3 regions of the Paenibacillus sp. SEL3 genome follow, and region 2 is predicted to be linked to each of the others. Evidence: riboswitches for the same ligand, from Rfam matches in the RefSeq annotation. Region 2 holds a riboswitch; each other region holds the start of a gene.
The links. A riboswitch is a leader RNA that binds a small molecule or an ion and turns the genes downstream of it on or off. The one in region 2 is predicted to bind S-adenosylmethionine.
Positions count from the first base shown of each region.

Region 1: another riboswitch for S-adenosylmethionine. It lies ahead of metA (homoserine O-acetyltransferase MetA); the one in region 2 lies ahead of ACYCS5_RS06465 (methionine ABC transporter ATP-binding protein).
Region 3: another riboswitch for S-adenosylmethionine. It lies ahead of ACYCS5_RS09440 (methionine ABC transporter ATP-binding protein); the one in region 2 lies ahead of ACYCS5_RS06465 (methionine ABC transporter ATP-binding protein).

Region 1 covers NZ_CM137725.1:4,856,572-4,861,685, forward strand. The annotation lists gene ACYCS5_RS22400 (ROK family protein) at 1-98, shown strand, start outside; gene ACYCS5_RS22405 (HRDC domain-containing protein) at 265-1,272, shown strand; gene corA (magnesium/cobalt transporter CorA) at 1,433-2,368, opposite strand; SAM riboswitch class I at 2,912-3,037, shown strand; gene metA (homoserine O-acetyltransferase MetA) at 3,156-4,073, shown strand; gene ACYCS5_RS22420 (PLP-dependent transferase) at 4,199-5,114, shown strand, end outside.
Region 2 covers NZ_CM137725.1:1,360,006-1,365,119, reverse strand. The annotation lists gene ACYCS5_RS06480 (COX15/CtaA family protein) at 1-396, shown strand, start outside; gene ACYCS5_RS06475 (UbiD family decarboxylase) at 526-2,292, shown strand; gene ACYCS5_RS06470 (Cthe_2314 family HEPN domain-containing protein) at 2,344-3,069, shown strand; SAM riboswitch class I at 3,195-3,334, shown strand; gene ACYCS5_RS06465 (methionine ABC transporter ATP-binding protein) at 3,471-4,493, shown strand; gene ACYCS5_RS06460 (methionine ABC transporter permease) at 4,490-5,114, shown strand, end outside.
Region 3 covers NZ_CM137725.1:2,010,930-2,016,043, forward strand. The annotation lists gene ACYCS5_RS09430 (MetQ/NlpA family ABC transporter substrate-binding protein) at 1-420, opposite strand, end outside; gene ACYCS5_RS09435 (methionine ABC transporter permease) at 495-1,163, opposite strand; gene ACYCS5_RS09440 (methionine ABC transporter ATP-binding protein) at 1,160-2,182, opposite strand; SAM riboswitch class I at 2,319-2,458, opposite strand; gene ACYCS5_RS09445 (Cthe_2314 family HEPN domain-containing protein) at 2,584-3,309, opposite strand; gene ACYCS5_RS09450 (UbiD family decarboxylase) at 3,361-5,114, opposite strand, start outside.

The sequences.
Region 1 (5,114 bases), 3.1 Mb from region 2:
CAACAGATATTGAGCAATATATCGTATCTCCAGGATTGGGTGACAATGCTGGATTGTGTGGTGCTCTGGCATTGGCAAAGGAAAAGCTGAATCATTAGAATTTAGGGTTGACGGCACTCCAAGGTACGGTTATTATATAGGCAACAGTATAGTACGGCTCAAAAAGGGAAGCACCTTTCTTGCGAATACGCAGGATAGGTGCTTTTTTTTGCGTTTTTGTGTTGTGCGGGACTGTCTTTCAACGATATGAGGGAGGAAGAAATCATGGAGATAGTATTTTTAAATCGCTTGTCCAAACGGAATGAACAGGGCTATGAGGACTTTGCTCAGGTATGGATTGGGCAGCATGAAGGGGAATGGAGTGCAGGCTGGAGCACACACCATGTCCCCGATGAAAGTATAGACGACCTTTGGTATGAGGGCAGCTTGTGGCAGGAATTACTGCATGTATACCGTCATGAGCTGGCGCTCAAAATGGCTGAGGGCTACAGGCCCTTAATCCATGGCGTATTTCATGAGCAAGAAGGATCATCAGGGCGAGGACAGACGCTGCAAAAGCTGTATTGCTACAGTGATTTGTATCCACGTGATGAAGTGTATGAGCAATTGACGATGTGGAGACGGCAAAAAGCAGCAACGGAACGAAAAGCACCTTATTTTATCGCTACGAATCGACTGCTTCGGCTCATTAGCGTTTATCTTCCCCATACCGAAGAAGAACTGTTGGAGCTGCCTGGTATGGGTCAGGGTAAGGTGTCGCAATATGGGACGGAGCTATTGGCTATTACGACACAAAATGACCGCACCACGCCATTTCCGTTGAACTGGGTAACAGAGACGCTGGAAGAAGAAGTTTTTTTGTCATGGTTATACAAGCAAAAAGAGAACCAGTACAGGCAGGAGCTGAACAAATTCAGCTTAACTAGAACGATTATTGAAGGCATTTCGGACGGTCTTTCACTGGAGCATATCGGAATGAAGACAGGTTTGCATCGTAGAGAGATGATTGAAGCTGTGGAGCATTTGGATAGAGATGGTATTGATATGGAGAAGCTGATCCACAACGAATTGGTGAATGTATCTGAGGCGGAGCAGGCAGCTATCTGGTCTGCTTATGAAGAGTTGGGGGATACGTTGCTCAAGCCCGTCATGCTGAAAGTGTATGGGGAAGAAAAGGCAACCGAAACAGGACTGGATCAGATTTATGAGCGTCTGCGTCTGATCCGTATACGGTTTCGTCATCAGCAGGTACCCGACCGACATGTTGGATAATATAGAACTGGTTGGATAAAGCTAGGTATTAAAGTATATTCAGGGTCCAACATACTAAAAAGCAGCAGCCAGTTCCTCACAGGACACGGCTGCTGCTTTTTATGACCAAGCTTGAAAATAGAAAAAAGTATCCAATTCGATACTTTTTCCCCTTTTATTTTTAAACCCAGTCTTTCTTACGGAAAATACAGAACATACTGACGCCTAATGCCACCATAATACCAATGACGACAAAATAGCCATAACGTGTATGAAGCTCAGGCATATTATCGAAGTTCATCCCATATATTCCGGTAATGACCGTCAATGGCATAAATACGGTCGTAATTGCTGTAAACACACGCATAATTTCATTGGCACGGTTGGCGATACTGGATTGATAAGCTTCTCGAAGGTTACCCATCAAGTCGCGGTAAGTTTCGAAAGTCTCCGAAATTTTCACAGCATTTTCATAAATGTCGCTAAAATATTTTTGCAATTGATCGTCGATGAGCCGCAAATCCCGCTTGTTCAGGGTATTGATGACTTCTTTTTGCGGGCCCAACACTTTTTTCAGCCACAGAATCTCACTGCGTAAGCCGATGATTTCGTTCAAATGCGACTTTTTCGTATGCATTAGAATATCTTCTTCCAGCTTTTCGATGCGGACCTCAATCCGGTCACCAACCAGAAAATAGTTGTCAACAATTAAGTCGACCAACAGATACATAAAACGGTCAGGCTGGCTGACTTCTTGCTCCCACAGCATAGGCTTGAGGGTACGAAGCTCATTGATTTTCTGCTTGGTCACCGTAATGATAAAATGGCGGCCGAGAAAAATGTTCAAAGCTCGCAAAAATATTTCTTCATCATCAAAACGAATGCTATTTACAACGATAAAATAATGGCTTTCATAAATTTCAATCTTCGGACGCTGTTCTTCTTCACTCAAACAGTCTTCTACTGCAAGATCATGCATGGAAAATAAAGGCTGGAGCACTGCCAAATCATCGACATCGGCATCAATCCAATAAAAACCTTCTGCCGGTGCAGTAAGCGCCATTTCAATTTCTTCGACAGGGGTAAAAACCCCGTTGTTGACCAAACGGATTTTCATATACGTCACTCCTTATGCTCCGCCGTAACGGAAATACGTTTACCTTAAGCATAAGGAATGGACTCAGTTAGCCGGTGCGGGTAAGCGTGCACTCTCATCAAAAGCCGGAGGCTTTTGGAGCATGCAGAGCCTGGCGTCCCGTCTTTCGGCAAGCTGAAGTCATTCCTATGCTGTTGTTCAGGGATCGCCGCCTATTCGGACTCGGGTCGCCTTCCATTCCGGATTCACCTCTCAAATGTTCTTTTTTAGATTGCCACAGTATCGCAGGAAACACTCAAATCTACACTACTGCTCCATATTTTTGCCTAATAGCACTTGTATAGTATAACGCTCGGCCTACGGCCTTTCAAGCGCAAAATCATGGGCAAAATCAACAGTAGTGGCAAGAGCTTCAGCGATAGGAGGGATATGATTTAACCTATGGAAAAGGTAGACAAAATGTGAATGCAGGTTACAAATTTGCAAGTCCCATCTTGACGAAGCCCAGCCGATGCATTAAAGTGAACAACAAGAACTTTGTGAATCCAAAATGAATATAGCGAAATCTTATCAAGAGCAGGTGGAGGGACTAGCCCGATGATACCCGGCAACCGGCGATTTTAATCGCACGGTGCTAATTCTTGCAGGACGCGCGCTTTGTACAAAGCGCGTTGCCCTGACAGATGAGAGAGGCGCATATGGATACAAATATGACCTTTCTCTAACCAGAGAAAGGTCTTTTTATTATATGCCCGGCATCTCAACAAGACGATTTTCGCAAAACTTACCGAACAAGGAGTGAGTTTACATGCCGATTAAAATCCCAGACACATTACCTGCTAAGGAAGTGCTGGAGGGCGAAAATATTTTCGTAATGGATGAAAGCTTGGCTTATCATCAGGATATTCGTCCGTTGCGTATCGCCATTTTGAATTTAATGCCTACAAAGGAAACGACGGAAACCCAACTGTTGCGCCTGGTCGGCAATACGCCGTTGCAAGTGGATGTCACGCTGGTGCATATGAAGTCTCATGTATCCAAAAATACATCGCAAGAATATTTGAACATGTTCTATAAAACGTTTGACGAGATCAAGAACAGTCGTTTTGACGGCATGGTCATTACAGGAGCCCCGGTTGAACAGCTTGAGTTTGAGGATGTGAACTACTGGGAGGAAATCCGGCAAATCTTTGAATGGACGAAAACGAATGTAACTTCGACCATGCATATCTGTTGGGCCTCACAGGCAGGCTTATACCATCATTTCGATGTCCCTAAATATGGGCTCGACTACAAATGCTTCGGTGTATTTCCACACACCGTGATTAAACCTAAAGTAAAATTGTTACGCGGCTTTGATGAACTGTTTTATGCTCCTCATTCCAGGCATACGGAGGTTCGTCGGGAAGATATTGATCATATCGCCGAATTAGAAGTTTTATCCGAATCCGAAGAAGCTGGAGTGTACCTCGTAGCCACGCTTGACGGTAAACAAATTTTTGTAACTGGGCATTCTGAATATGACCCGCTTTCACTGAAATGGGAATACGACCGCGATGTAGCTAAAGGAATGGATATTGAAGTCCCCAAAAATTATTTTCCTAATGATGATCCTGAGCGCACCCCCCCCTCAATTTGGCGGGCGCACGCCAATTTATTATTCTCGAATTGGCTGAACTATTATGTATACCAAGAAACACCTTATGATATCGGGCCCCAGATTTAAAAAAGGAGCATGTAGTTTACCTTTGTAGAGTATCACCTTGCAGTAGCGCAGCAGTATAGTCTTTGACATCCATTTTTGCAGGATTGGTTATAGCACCCACTATGGAAGTTAACAGGAGGATTCATATGAGTGAGAAACAGTGGAAAATCGAAAGTAGATTGGCACAAATCGGTTCAGTAGAAGAGCCAGTAACCGGGGCTGTTAATTACCCGATTTACCAATCTACGGCGTTCCGCCATCCCCGTCTGGGTCAAAGCACAGGATTTGATTACATTCGGACGATCAATCCCACGCGAAAGGTACTGGAAGAGGCTTCTGCTGCACTTGAATCGGGTGATGCAGGCTTTGCATGCAGCTCAGGTATGGCGGCGCTGCAAACGGTATTTGCATTGTTTGGACAGGGAGATCATCTCATAGTATCGCTGGATCTGTATGGCGGGACGTATCGTTTGCTGGAGCGTATTTTGTCTAAATTTGGTGTGACAGCCAGTTATGTGGATACGAACGATCTTGAAGCGCTCGAACAGTCATGTCGACCGAATACCAAAGCTGTATTCATAGAAACGCCTACAAATCCGTTAATGATGATTACTGATATTCGAGCGGTGGCTAAATGGGCATCACAACATCAGTTGCTTACCATTGTAGATAATACGCTGCTAACGCCATATTTCCAGCGGCCATTGGAACTGGGCGCGGATATTGTGGTACATAGCGCAACCAAATATTTGGGCGGACACAACGATGTGCTGGCAGGGTTGATCGTAACCAAAGGCAAAGAGCTATCAGCTGAAATTGCATTCCTGCACAATTCCATAGGGGCAGTGCTTTCCCCAAGCGATTGCTACCAGTTAATGAAGGGCATGAAGACGTTAGCGCTGCGTATGGACCGACACGAGCATAATGCAACAGTGCTGTCTAACTATTTACTGACGCATCCGGCTGTGGCGGAAGTATTTTATCCAGCTCTAGAAGGCCATCCAGGTCGTGAGATTCAAAATAAACAATCCAGCGGAAATACGGGTATCTTTTCCTTTAAAG
Region 2 (5,114 bases):
TATATTGCTGTCTATTCAGGGGCGTTGCTTAGTCACTCGGTCATCCAGAAGGTTGTAAATATTGGAGGCTTCATATCTCCACTGTTGCTTCATCAGATTTCAGCCGGTCTGCTGTTCGTCATTATCTTGGCTGTGGGTCACTACGCATACCGTTATCACCCGAATCACCGGGACATCCGTATATTGGGTGTTGTATCGGTCTTGTTAATCCTGCTTCAAGTGGTGATTGGAATTATCTTGCTGTACGTCAACAGACCTGAAATCTACATGTTTATCGTGCTGGGGCATATGCTGGTGATTGCATCGTTGTTCTCCATCTTGGCTTATCTGAGCTATCGTGTATGGCAATTGTCACCGGATCGCAAGCTTGTTCCGACCCAAGCACAACGTACCTAAGCATTTCATAGATCATAGTGAAGCGGATTTTTGCCCAAGTGGCGTTTAAACACGTATAATAGCATATAAGAAACAAACCAGGCCCACGAGTTTCTCGAGGGCTTGATTTGCTTAGGAGGAATCGTCCAGTTGATCTACCAGAATTTGCGCCAATTTATTGAAGCACTGCGTAAAGAAAATCATCTTAAAATTATAGAGGCACCTGTCGATCCTTACTTGGAGCTGGCTGAGATTCATCGAAGAGTCATTGAGGAAGAAGGGCCGGCACTGCTGTTCACGAATGTAAAAGGAACTCCGTTTCCTGTAGCCAGTAATCTGTTTGGCACGAATCGCCGTGTGGACATGGCTTTTGGCCCGCGCCCAGAGCAACTGATGGATGCGATTGTAGGAGCAACCAAAACATTGTTTCCACCTACACCCAAAGCATTGTGGAATGAACGTGGCCTGATTAAGGACATGCTAAAAGTAGGCCTAAAAACAGTATCTCATAGCGAGGCTCCTGTATTGGGAGTTCGCCGTACAGAGGCTCCGCTGGCACCACTGCCTAAAGTGACCAGTTGGCATGAGGATGGAGGACCGTTTATTACCCTTCCACTCGTGTATACCGAGAAGCCAGGTCAGCCCAAGGATCATAATCTGGGGATGTACCGCATTCAGATTTATGATGATCAGACGACGGGCATTCACTGGCAAATTCATAAAGGCGGCGGTTTCCATTATCATGAAGCGGAGCTGCGTAATGAGCCGTTGCCTACGACGATTATCATCGGTGGCCCGCCTGCTCTGATTGCGTCTGCCATTGCTCCAGCACCGGAAAACTTGCCTGAGCTGTTGCTGGCTTCGCTTATTATGGGAGGCAAGCTGCCCATGACAGAGGACCCGCTTGGGGGTCATCGGATTCCAGCAGAAGCAGAATTTGCAATCAGCGGTTATGTGCCACCTCATGAACGCCGTCCGGAAGGCCCGTTTGGCGATCATTTTGGATATTATTCATTACAGCATGATTTCCCTGTATTTCATGTCAAACATATGCATCACCGCAAGGATGCCATTTATCCGGCAACCATTGTAGGTAAGCCTCGGCAAGAAGACTACTACCTCGGTGAGTTTTTGCAACGTCTGCTGTCGCCTGCCTATCCGCTTGTGATGCCTTCCGTCAAGTCCCTGTGGGCGTATGCGGAAACGGGCGTACATGCGCTGGCAGCGGCAGTCGTACGTGAAAGCTACTCCCGTGAAGCGCTTGTATCCGGTTTTACCATTTTGGGTCAAGGTCAATTGTCATTGACCAAGTTCCTGATGCTGACAGATCGAGTCATTGATTTATCTGACTTTAACCTGCTGCTGGAAACCATTCTGGAGCGATTTAATCCAGCAAGGGATTTATTTATTTTCAATCACACGTCACACGATACACTCGATTACACAGGCCGCAAGCTGAATCATGGCAGTAAGGCGATCCTGATGGGAATAGGTGAGCCTGTACGTGAATTGCCTCGTGCTTATGAGGGAAGCGATCTGCCGGGGATTCGTGAAATTGAACCCTATTGCGGAGGTTGCCTCGTCGTATCGGGTGCGTCTTTTGAGCAAGATCCTGAGCTGGCGGCACGTGTTTTGGAGCGATTAGCTGCGGGTGAGCAAGAGTGGCCGCTCGTTTTCATTGTGGACGATGCCAAAGAAGTCGTTCGCTCTCAAGCCTCGTTCCTATGGACGGTATTCACTCGCTTTAACCCGGCTACGGATATGTACGCGGACAGCGAAGTGCGTTTGCATCATCTGAACTATAAGCTGCCGATTGTAGTGGATGCGCGTATGAAGCCGGGGTATCCGGATGAGGTGTTACCGCGTGAGGATATTGTTAAGCTTGTAGATCAACGATGGACGAGTTATTTCGCTTGACGCCCTAATTAAACCTACAGCCGGATTTTACATTTATAAGGAGGCGTAAGCATGATACGCAAGCTACTGGGTGAGCCGCCACGTGTGAACAAGGGCATCTTGCTGGATGCCATGAATAGCATGTCAGATATGTTAAACCTGCTGGAGCGGCAAATTCAGGCTGGTGGAGATCCGACCCACGATTTTCGGAAGGCGGATATTTTGACACGTGGTCTAATGTCATCTCTGGATGAACTGGAGCAGAGCCATCATGCTGCCGCCTTTTTCCGTATGAAAGTGAAAGCCGGATATGCTGAAGATATGAGTGAGGATGAAAAATCCGACTATGCATTGTATGTTTTCTTTTATAAGGATGGGTTTGTGAGGGTATTTTCCATTTTGGATAAGCTGGGCAACTGGCTGAATGATCTGTATGATTTAAAAACAGGGCAGTATAAGGCGCATTATTCGTATTTTACCGTGTTGCGGCAACTCAAGTATCTCAAAATGCATCCTGTATTGACCGATAATTTAAATGATATCAAGGATACATACAACGATGCCATCAATCGGCTGCGTAAGCGGCGGAATACGGAGATACACTATATGAATACGGAAATGCAGGATGATCTCTGGCAACGACACCGAGCTTTGTATGGAAAAATCCAATTGGAGGACCTCGATCACCATTTGGAAGATTTGCAGCAGGGCTTGGAAATGGTGTGTCGGTCGTTGTCAATCGCCTTTACTTATACTGCGAAACAATGGGAGAACCGGGCAGTACGCCCAAAAATATGATAGAAAATATCCTTTGACAAAGCAATGTAAACTATCTATACTGAAACCTAGTTTCAGAAAAATGCTTGAATTATGTTTTTTTATATAAACTTAACGGACAGCTAAAGCTGGAGTTTAACATATTTTTCTTATCCAGAGAGGTGGAGGGACTGGCCCGATGAAGCCCGGCAACCCGTTCTTTCCCGGTGTAATACACTGGGAGGGAACATGATGGTGCTAATTCCTACAAAACCGCTAGAGTTATAGCGATTTTGGCAGATGAGAAAAGGATCGCAAGGTGGGGCCCTTTTCATTCTGTGAAAGGGGCTCTTTTTTGTATAAATAAATAGCGATTTTATACAATCCTGAGAGATGACAACTGGTAAAAAGGGTAAGGAAGAAGTGAAGGGGGTCGCAGCACGTTGATAGAGCTTAAGCAGTTAACCAAGCATTATGGCAAAGGCAACCGACGCGTTAATGCGCTGTCTGGGTTGAATCTTTCTATACAGCGTGGAGAAATATTCGGAGTGATTGGTCACTCCGGGGCAGGGAAAAGTACATTGATCCGCTGTATTAATTTATTGGAACGCCCTACTTCAGGTGAAGTATGGGTAGACGGGGTAAACCTCACTACTGTGAGTCAATCCCAGTTACAAATGCAGCGCCGAAAAATCGGAATGATTTTTCAGCATTTTAATTTGTTGTCTTCGGCGACGGTATATGACAATATTGCATTTCCGTTGCGGCTGGTAAACACGCCCAAGCAGAAGTTGGACCAGAAGGTTCGTGAACTGCTGGAATTGGTGGGTCTCGAAGAACACAGTGGAAAATATCCGTCACAGCTCTCAGGTGGACAGAAACAGCGGGTAGGAATTGCACGGGCGCTGGCTAGTGATCCTCATGTATTGCTGTGTGACGAAGCGACTTCGGCGCTTGATCCGCAGACGACGGGGTCTATCCTGAAATTGCTGCTGGATATTAATCAGCGTTTTAATTTAACCATCGTGTTGATTACACATGAAATGCATGTCATTCAAAGCATTTGTGATAAAGTTGGCGTCATTCATCAGGGCGACATCGTGGAGCAAGGTCCGGTGGCGGAAGTATTTTTGAAGCCGCAGCACCAGGTAACCAAGGACTTTATCCAGCGGGAGTCAGAACATCCCGAGGAGTTGCAAGCAGCGATTGCGGCAGCAGGTGAGGGCGAGTCGGCGCAGGTGGTACGTATCTCCTTCTTGGGCAGCAAAACATATGATGCGATTCTGTCGCGTACGGCTCGAAGCACTGGGGTTGATTTTGCGATCTTGCAGGGAACCATATCTACGATTAAAAATGTACCCTATGGTCAGCTAATCGTTCGTTTTGAAGGAAATCATGAGGATATAGAGCATACGCTGCGCGAAGTGTCTGGGCAAGGACTTGATGTGGAGGTGATCGGACAATGAGCGAACTTGATTTTTCACAAGTGAGTTGGGAAGAGCTAGGGAATTCTACTATGGAAACCCTTCAGATGCTCGGTGCATCCGCATTGTTCACCCTCATTATTGGTTTGCCGCTCGGCATATTATTGTTTCTGGCGAGCCGCTCCTCGTTGACTCTGATGAAGGTGATATACATTGTATTATCATTCATCGTTAACATTTTACGTTCCGTGCCATTTATCATTTTGATCGTTGCACTTATTCCTTTTACACGATCGCTGGTAGGTACCTCGACCGGGGTGTTGGGAACCATCCCACCATTGGTTATCGGGGCTGCCCCATTCTTCGCACGTCTTGTCGAAACGTCTCTGCGTGAAGTGGACAAGGGTGTCATTGAAGCCGCACAAGCAATGGGGGCCTCGACAGGACAAATTATCCGGCGTGTGCTGTTACGTGAGGCACTTCCGGGACTGCTAGCCGCATTAACCATTACCGTCGTTACACTCGTATCCTACACGGCAATGTCCGGGATGATCGGGGGCGGTGGACTGGGTACACTGGCTATCAACTACGGCTATTATCGTTATGAAACGGCTGTAATGATCGTTGCGGTCGTGCTGATGGTCGTATTGGTTCAATTGCTGC
Region 3 (5,114 bases), 650 kb from region 2:
ATCTGGGAGTTCATCAAGCTTTTTATATTTTTGGGAGTAGATGCCGAAAGGCTCCAGGTGAACCGCGCCCACAGAAACCAAATTCATTTTGCGCTCTTTGTTCATAACATTCAAGTAAGGTACATGTTGATAGAAGTTAGCATCCAACTGCTTGTCAAACAATTGAACGTTCGGCTGTACATAGTCGTTAAACTGAACGACTTGAAGACGAACCCCTTCCTTTTCCAACTGAGGTTTGATTGCTTCCAAAATTTCCGCATGCGGCACAGGAGAAGCTCCAACTTTCAGCTCCACTTCACGTGGTGATCCGCCTGTATTTTCGGCCGCATTATTTGTATCCGATGTTGTGCTCTTTGTGCCGCAAGCAGCCAGCACCGCAATTAATGTCAAGCTTAATACAGCCAATACCCATTTCTTCATGTTATTACCCCTCCAATAATTTGTAATATTCAGGAGCAGACGTCCTGATCAATAAGGATATCTATATGTTTTCCCTATTTTCGAGTATAATGCCGCACGAGACGGTCTCCCGCCATTTGCAGCAATTGAACCAATACGACCATCAGCACGACCGCAACGATCATTACAGCCGTTTCATAACGATAATAGCCGTAGTTGATAGCCAGTGTACCCAGTCCACCGCCCCCGATCATCCCGGACATTGCCGTGTAGGATACGAGTGTAACGACGGTAATGGTTAATGCGGCTAGCAGTCCCGGAAGTGCCTCACGTAACAGCACACGCCGGATAATTTGTCCTGTCGAGGCCCCCATTGCTTGTGCGGCTTCAATGACACCCTTGTCCACTTCACGCAGAGACGTTTCGACAAGACGTGCGAAGAATGGGGCAGCCCCGATAACCAATGGTGGGATGGTTCCCAACACCCCGGTCGAGGTACCTACCAGCGATCGTGTAAAAGGAATAAGTGCAACGATCAAAATGATAAATGGCACGGAACGTAAAATGTTAACGATGAATGATAATACAATGTATATCACCTTCATCAGAGTCAACGAGGAGCGGCTCGCCAGAAACAATAATATGCCGAGCGGCAAACCAATAATGAGGGTGAACAATGCGGATGCACCGAGCATCTGAAGGGTTTCCATAGTAGAATTCCCTAGCTCTTCCCAACTCACTTGTGAAAAATCAAGTTCGCTCATTGTCCGATCACCTCCACATCAAGTCCTTGCCCAGACACTTCGCGCAGCGTATGCTCTATATCCTCATGATTTCCTTCAAAACGAACGATTAGCTGACCATAGGGTACATTTTTAATCGTAGATATGGTTCCCTGCAAGATCGCAAAATCAACCCCAGTGCTTCGAGCCGTACGCGACAGAATCGCATCATATGTTTTGCTGCCCAAGAAGGAGATACGTACCACCTGCGCCGACTCGCCCTCACCTGCTGCCGCAATCGCTGCTTGCAACTCCTCGGGATGTTCTGACTCCCGCTGGATAAAGTCCTTGGTTACCTGGTGCTGCGGCTTCAAAAATACTTCCGCCACCGGACCTTGCTCCACGATGTCGCCCTGATGAATGACGCCAACTTTATCACAAATGCTTTGAATGACATGCATTTCATGTGTAATCAACACGATGGTTAAATTAAAACGCTGATTAATATCCAGCAGCAATTTCAGGATAGACCCCGTCGTCTGCGGATCAAGCGCCGAAGTCGCTTCGTCACACAGCAATACATGAGGATCACTAGCCAGCGCCCGTGCAATTCCTACCCGCTGTTTCTGTCCACCTGAGAGCTGTGACGGATATTTTCCACTGTGTTCTTCGAGACCCACCAATTCCAGCAGTTCACGAACCTTCTGGTCCAACTTCTGCTTGGGCGTGTTTACCAGCCGCAACGGAAATGCAATATTGTCATATACCGTCGCCGAAGACAACAAATTAAAATGCTGAAAAATCATTCCGATTTTTCGGCGCTGCATTTGTAACTGGGATTGACTCACAGTAGTGAGGTTTACCCCGTCTACCCATACTTCACCTGAAGTAGGGCGTTCCAATAAATTAATACAGCGGATCAATGTACTTTTCCCTGCCCCGGAGTGACCAATCACTCCGAATATTTCTCCACGCTGTATAGAAAGATTCAACCCAGACAGCGCATTAACGCGTCGGTTGCCTTTGCCATAATGCTTGGTTAACTGCTTAAGCTCTATCAACGTGCTGCGACCCCCTTCACTTCTTCCTTACCCTTTTTACCAGTTGTCATCTCTCAGGATTGTATAAAATCGCTATTTATTTATACAAAAAAGAGCCCCTTTCACAGAATGAAAAGGGCCCCACCTTGCGATCCTTTTCTCATCTGCCAAAATCGCTATAACTCTAGCGGTTTTGTAGGAATTAGCACCATCATGTTCCCTCCCAGTGTATTACACCGGGAAAGAACGGGTTGCCGGGCTTCATCGGGCCAGTCCCTCCACCTCTCTGGATAAGAAAAATATGTTAAACTCCAGCTTTAGCTGTCCGTTAAGTTTATATAAAAAAACATAATTCAAGCATTTTTCTGAAACTAGGTTTCAGTATAGATAGTTTACATTGCTTTGTCAAAGGATATTTTCTATCATATTTTTGGGCGTACTGCCCGGTTCTCCCATTGTTTCGCAGTATAAGTAAAGGCGATTGACAACGACCGACACACCATTTCCAAGCCCTGCTGCAAATCTTCCAAATGGTGATCGAGGTCCTCCAATTGGATTTTTCCATACAAAGCTCGGTGTCGTTGCCAGAGATCATCCTGCATTTCCGTATTCATATAGTGTATCTCCGTATTCCGCCGCTTACGCAGCCGATTGATGGCATCGTTGTATGTATCCTTGATATCATTTAAATTATCGGTCAATACAGGATGCATTTTGAGATACTTGAGTTGCCGCAACACGGTAAAATACGAATAATGCGCCTTATACTGCCCTGTTTTTAAATCATACAGATCATTCAGCCAGTTGCCCAGCTTATCCAAAATGGAAAATACCCTCACAAACCCATCCTTATAAAAGAAAACATACAATGCATAGTCGGATTTTTCATCCTCACTCATATCTTCAGCATATCCGGCTTTCACTTTCATACGGAAAAAGGCGGCAGCATGATGGCTCTGCTCCAGTTCATCCAGAGATGACATTAGACCACGTGTCAAAATATCCGCCTTCCGAAAATCGTGGGTCGGATCTCCACCAGCCTGAATTTGCCGCTCCAGCAGGTTTAACATATCTGACATGCTATTCATGGCATCCAGCAAGATGCCCTTGTTCACACGTGGCGGCTCACCCAGTAGCTTGCGTATCATGCTTACGCCTCCTTATAAATGTAAAATCCGGCTGTAGGTTTAATTAGGGCGTCAAGCGAAATAACTCGTCCATCGTTGATCTACAAGCTTAACAATATCCTCACGCGGTAACACCTCATCCGGATACCCCGGCTTCATACGCGCATCCACTACAATCGGCAGCTTATAGTTCAGATGATGCAAACGCACTTCGCTGTCCGCGTACATATCCGTAGCCGGGTTAAAGCGAGTGAATACCGTCCATAGGAACGAGGCTTGAGAGCGAACGACTTCTTTGGCATCGTCCACAATGAAAACGAGCGGCCACTCTTGCTCACCCGCAGCTAATCGCTCCAAAACACGTGCCGCCAGCTCAGGATCTTGCTCAAAAGACGCACCCGATACGACGAGGCAACCTCCGCAATAGGGTTCAATTTCACGAATCCCCGGCAGATCGCTTCCCTCATAAGCACGAGGCAATTCACGTACAGGCTCACCTATTCCCATCAGGATCGCCTTACTGCCATGATTCAGCTTGCGGCCTGTGTAATCGAGTGTATCGTGTGACGTGTGATTGAAAATAAATAAATCCCTTGCTGGATTAAATCGCTCCAGAATGGTTTCCAGCAGCAGGTTAAAGTCAGATAAATCAATGACTCGATCTGTCAGCATCAGGAACTTGGTCAATGACAATTGACCTTGACCCAAAATGGTAAAACCGGATACAAGCGCTTCACGGGAGTAGCTTTCACGTACGACTGCCGCTGCCAGCGCATGTACGCCCGTTTCCGCATACGCCCACAGGGACTTGACGGAAGGCATCACAAGCGGATAGGCAGGCGACAGCAGACGTTGCAAAAACTCACCGAGGTAGTAGTCTTCTTGCCGAGGCTTACCTACAATGGTTGCCGGATAAATGGCATCCTTGCGGTGATGCATATGTTTGACATGAAATACAGGGAAATCATGCTGTAATGAATAATATCCAAAATGATCGCCAAACGGGCCTTCCGGACGGCGTTCATGAGGTGGCACATAACCGCTGATTGCAAATTCTGCTTCTGCTGGAATCCGATGACCCCCAAGCGGGTCCTCTGTCATGGGCAGCTTGCCTCCCATAATAAGCGAAGCCAGCAACAGCTCAGGCAAGTTTTCCGGTGCTGGAGCAATGGCAGACGCAATCAGAGCAGGCGGGCCACCGATGATAATCGTCGTAGGCAACGGCTCATTACGCAGCTCCGCTTCATGATAATGGAAACCGCCGCCTTTATGAATTTGCCAGTGAATGCCCGTCGTCTGATCATCATAAATCTGAATGCGGTACATCCCCAGATTATGATCCTTGGGCTGACCTGGCTTCTCGGTATACACGAGTGGAAGGGTAATAAACGGTCCTCCATCCTCATGCCAACTGGTCACTTTAGGCAGTGGTGCCAGCGGAGCCTCTGTACGGCGAACTCCCAATACAGGAGCCTCGCTATGAGATACTGTTTTTAGGCCTACTTTTAGCATGTCCTTAATCAGGCCACGTTCATTCCACAATGCTTTGGGTGTAGGTGGAAACAATGTTTTGGTTGCTCCTACAATCGCATCCATCAGTTGCTCTGGGCGCGGGCCAAAAGCCATGTCCACACGGCGATTCGTGCCAAACAGATTACTGGCTACAGGAAACGGAGTTCCTTTTACATTCGTGAACAGCAGTGCCGGCCCTTCTTCCTCAATGACTCTTCGATGAATCTCAGCCAGCTCCAAGTAAGGATCGACAGGTGCCTCTATAATTTTAAGATGATTTTCTTTACGCAGTGCTTCAATAAATTGGCGCAAAT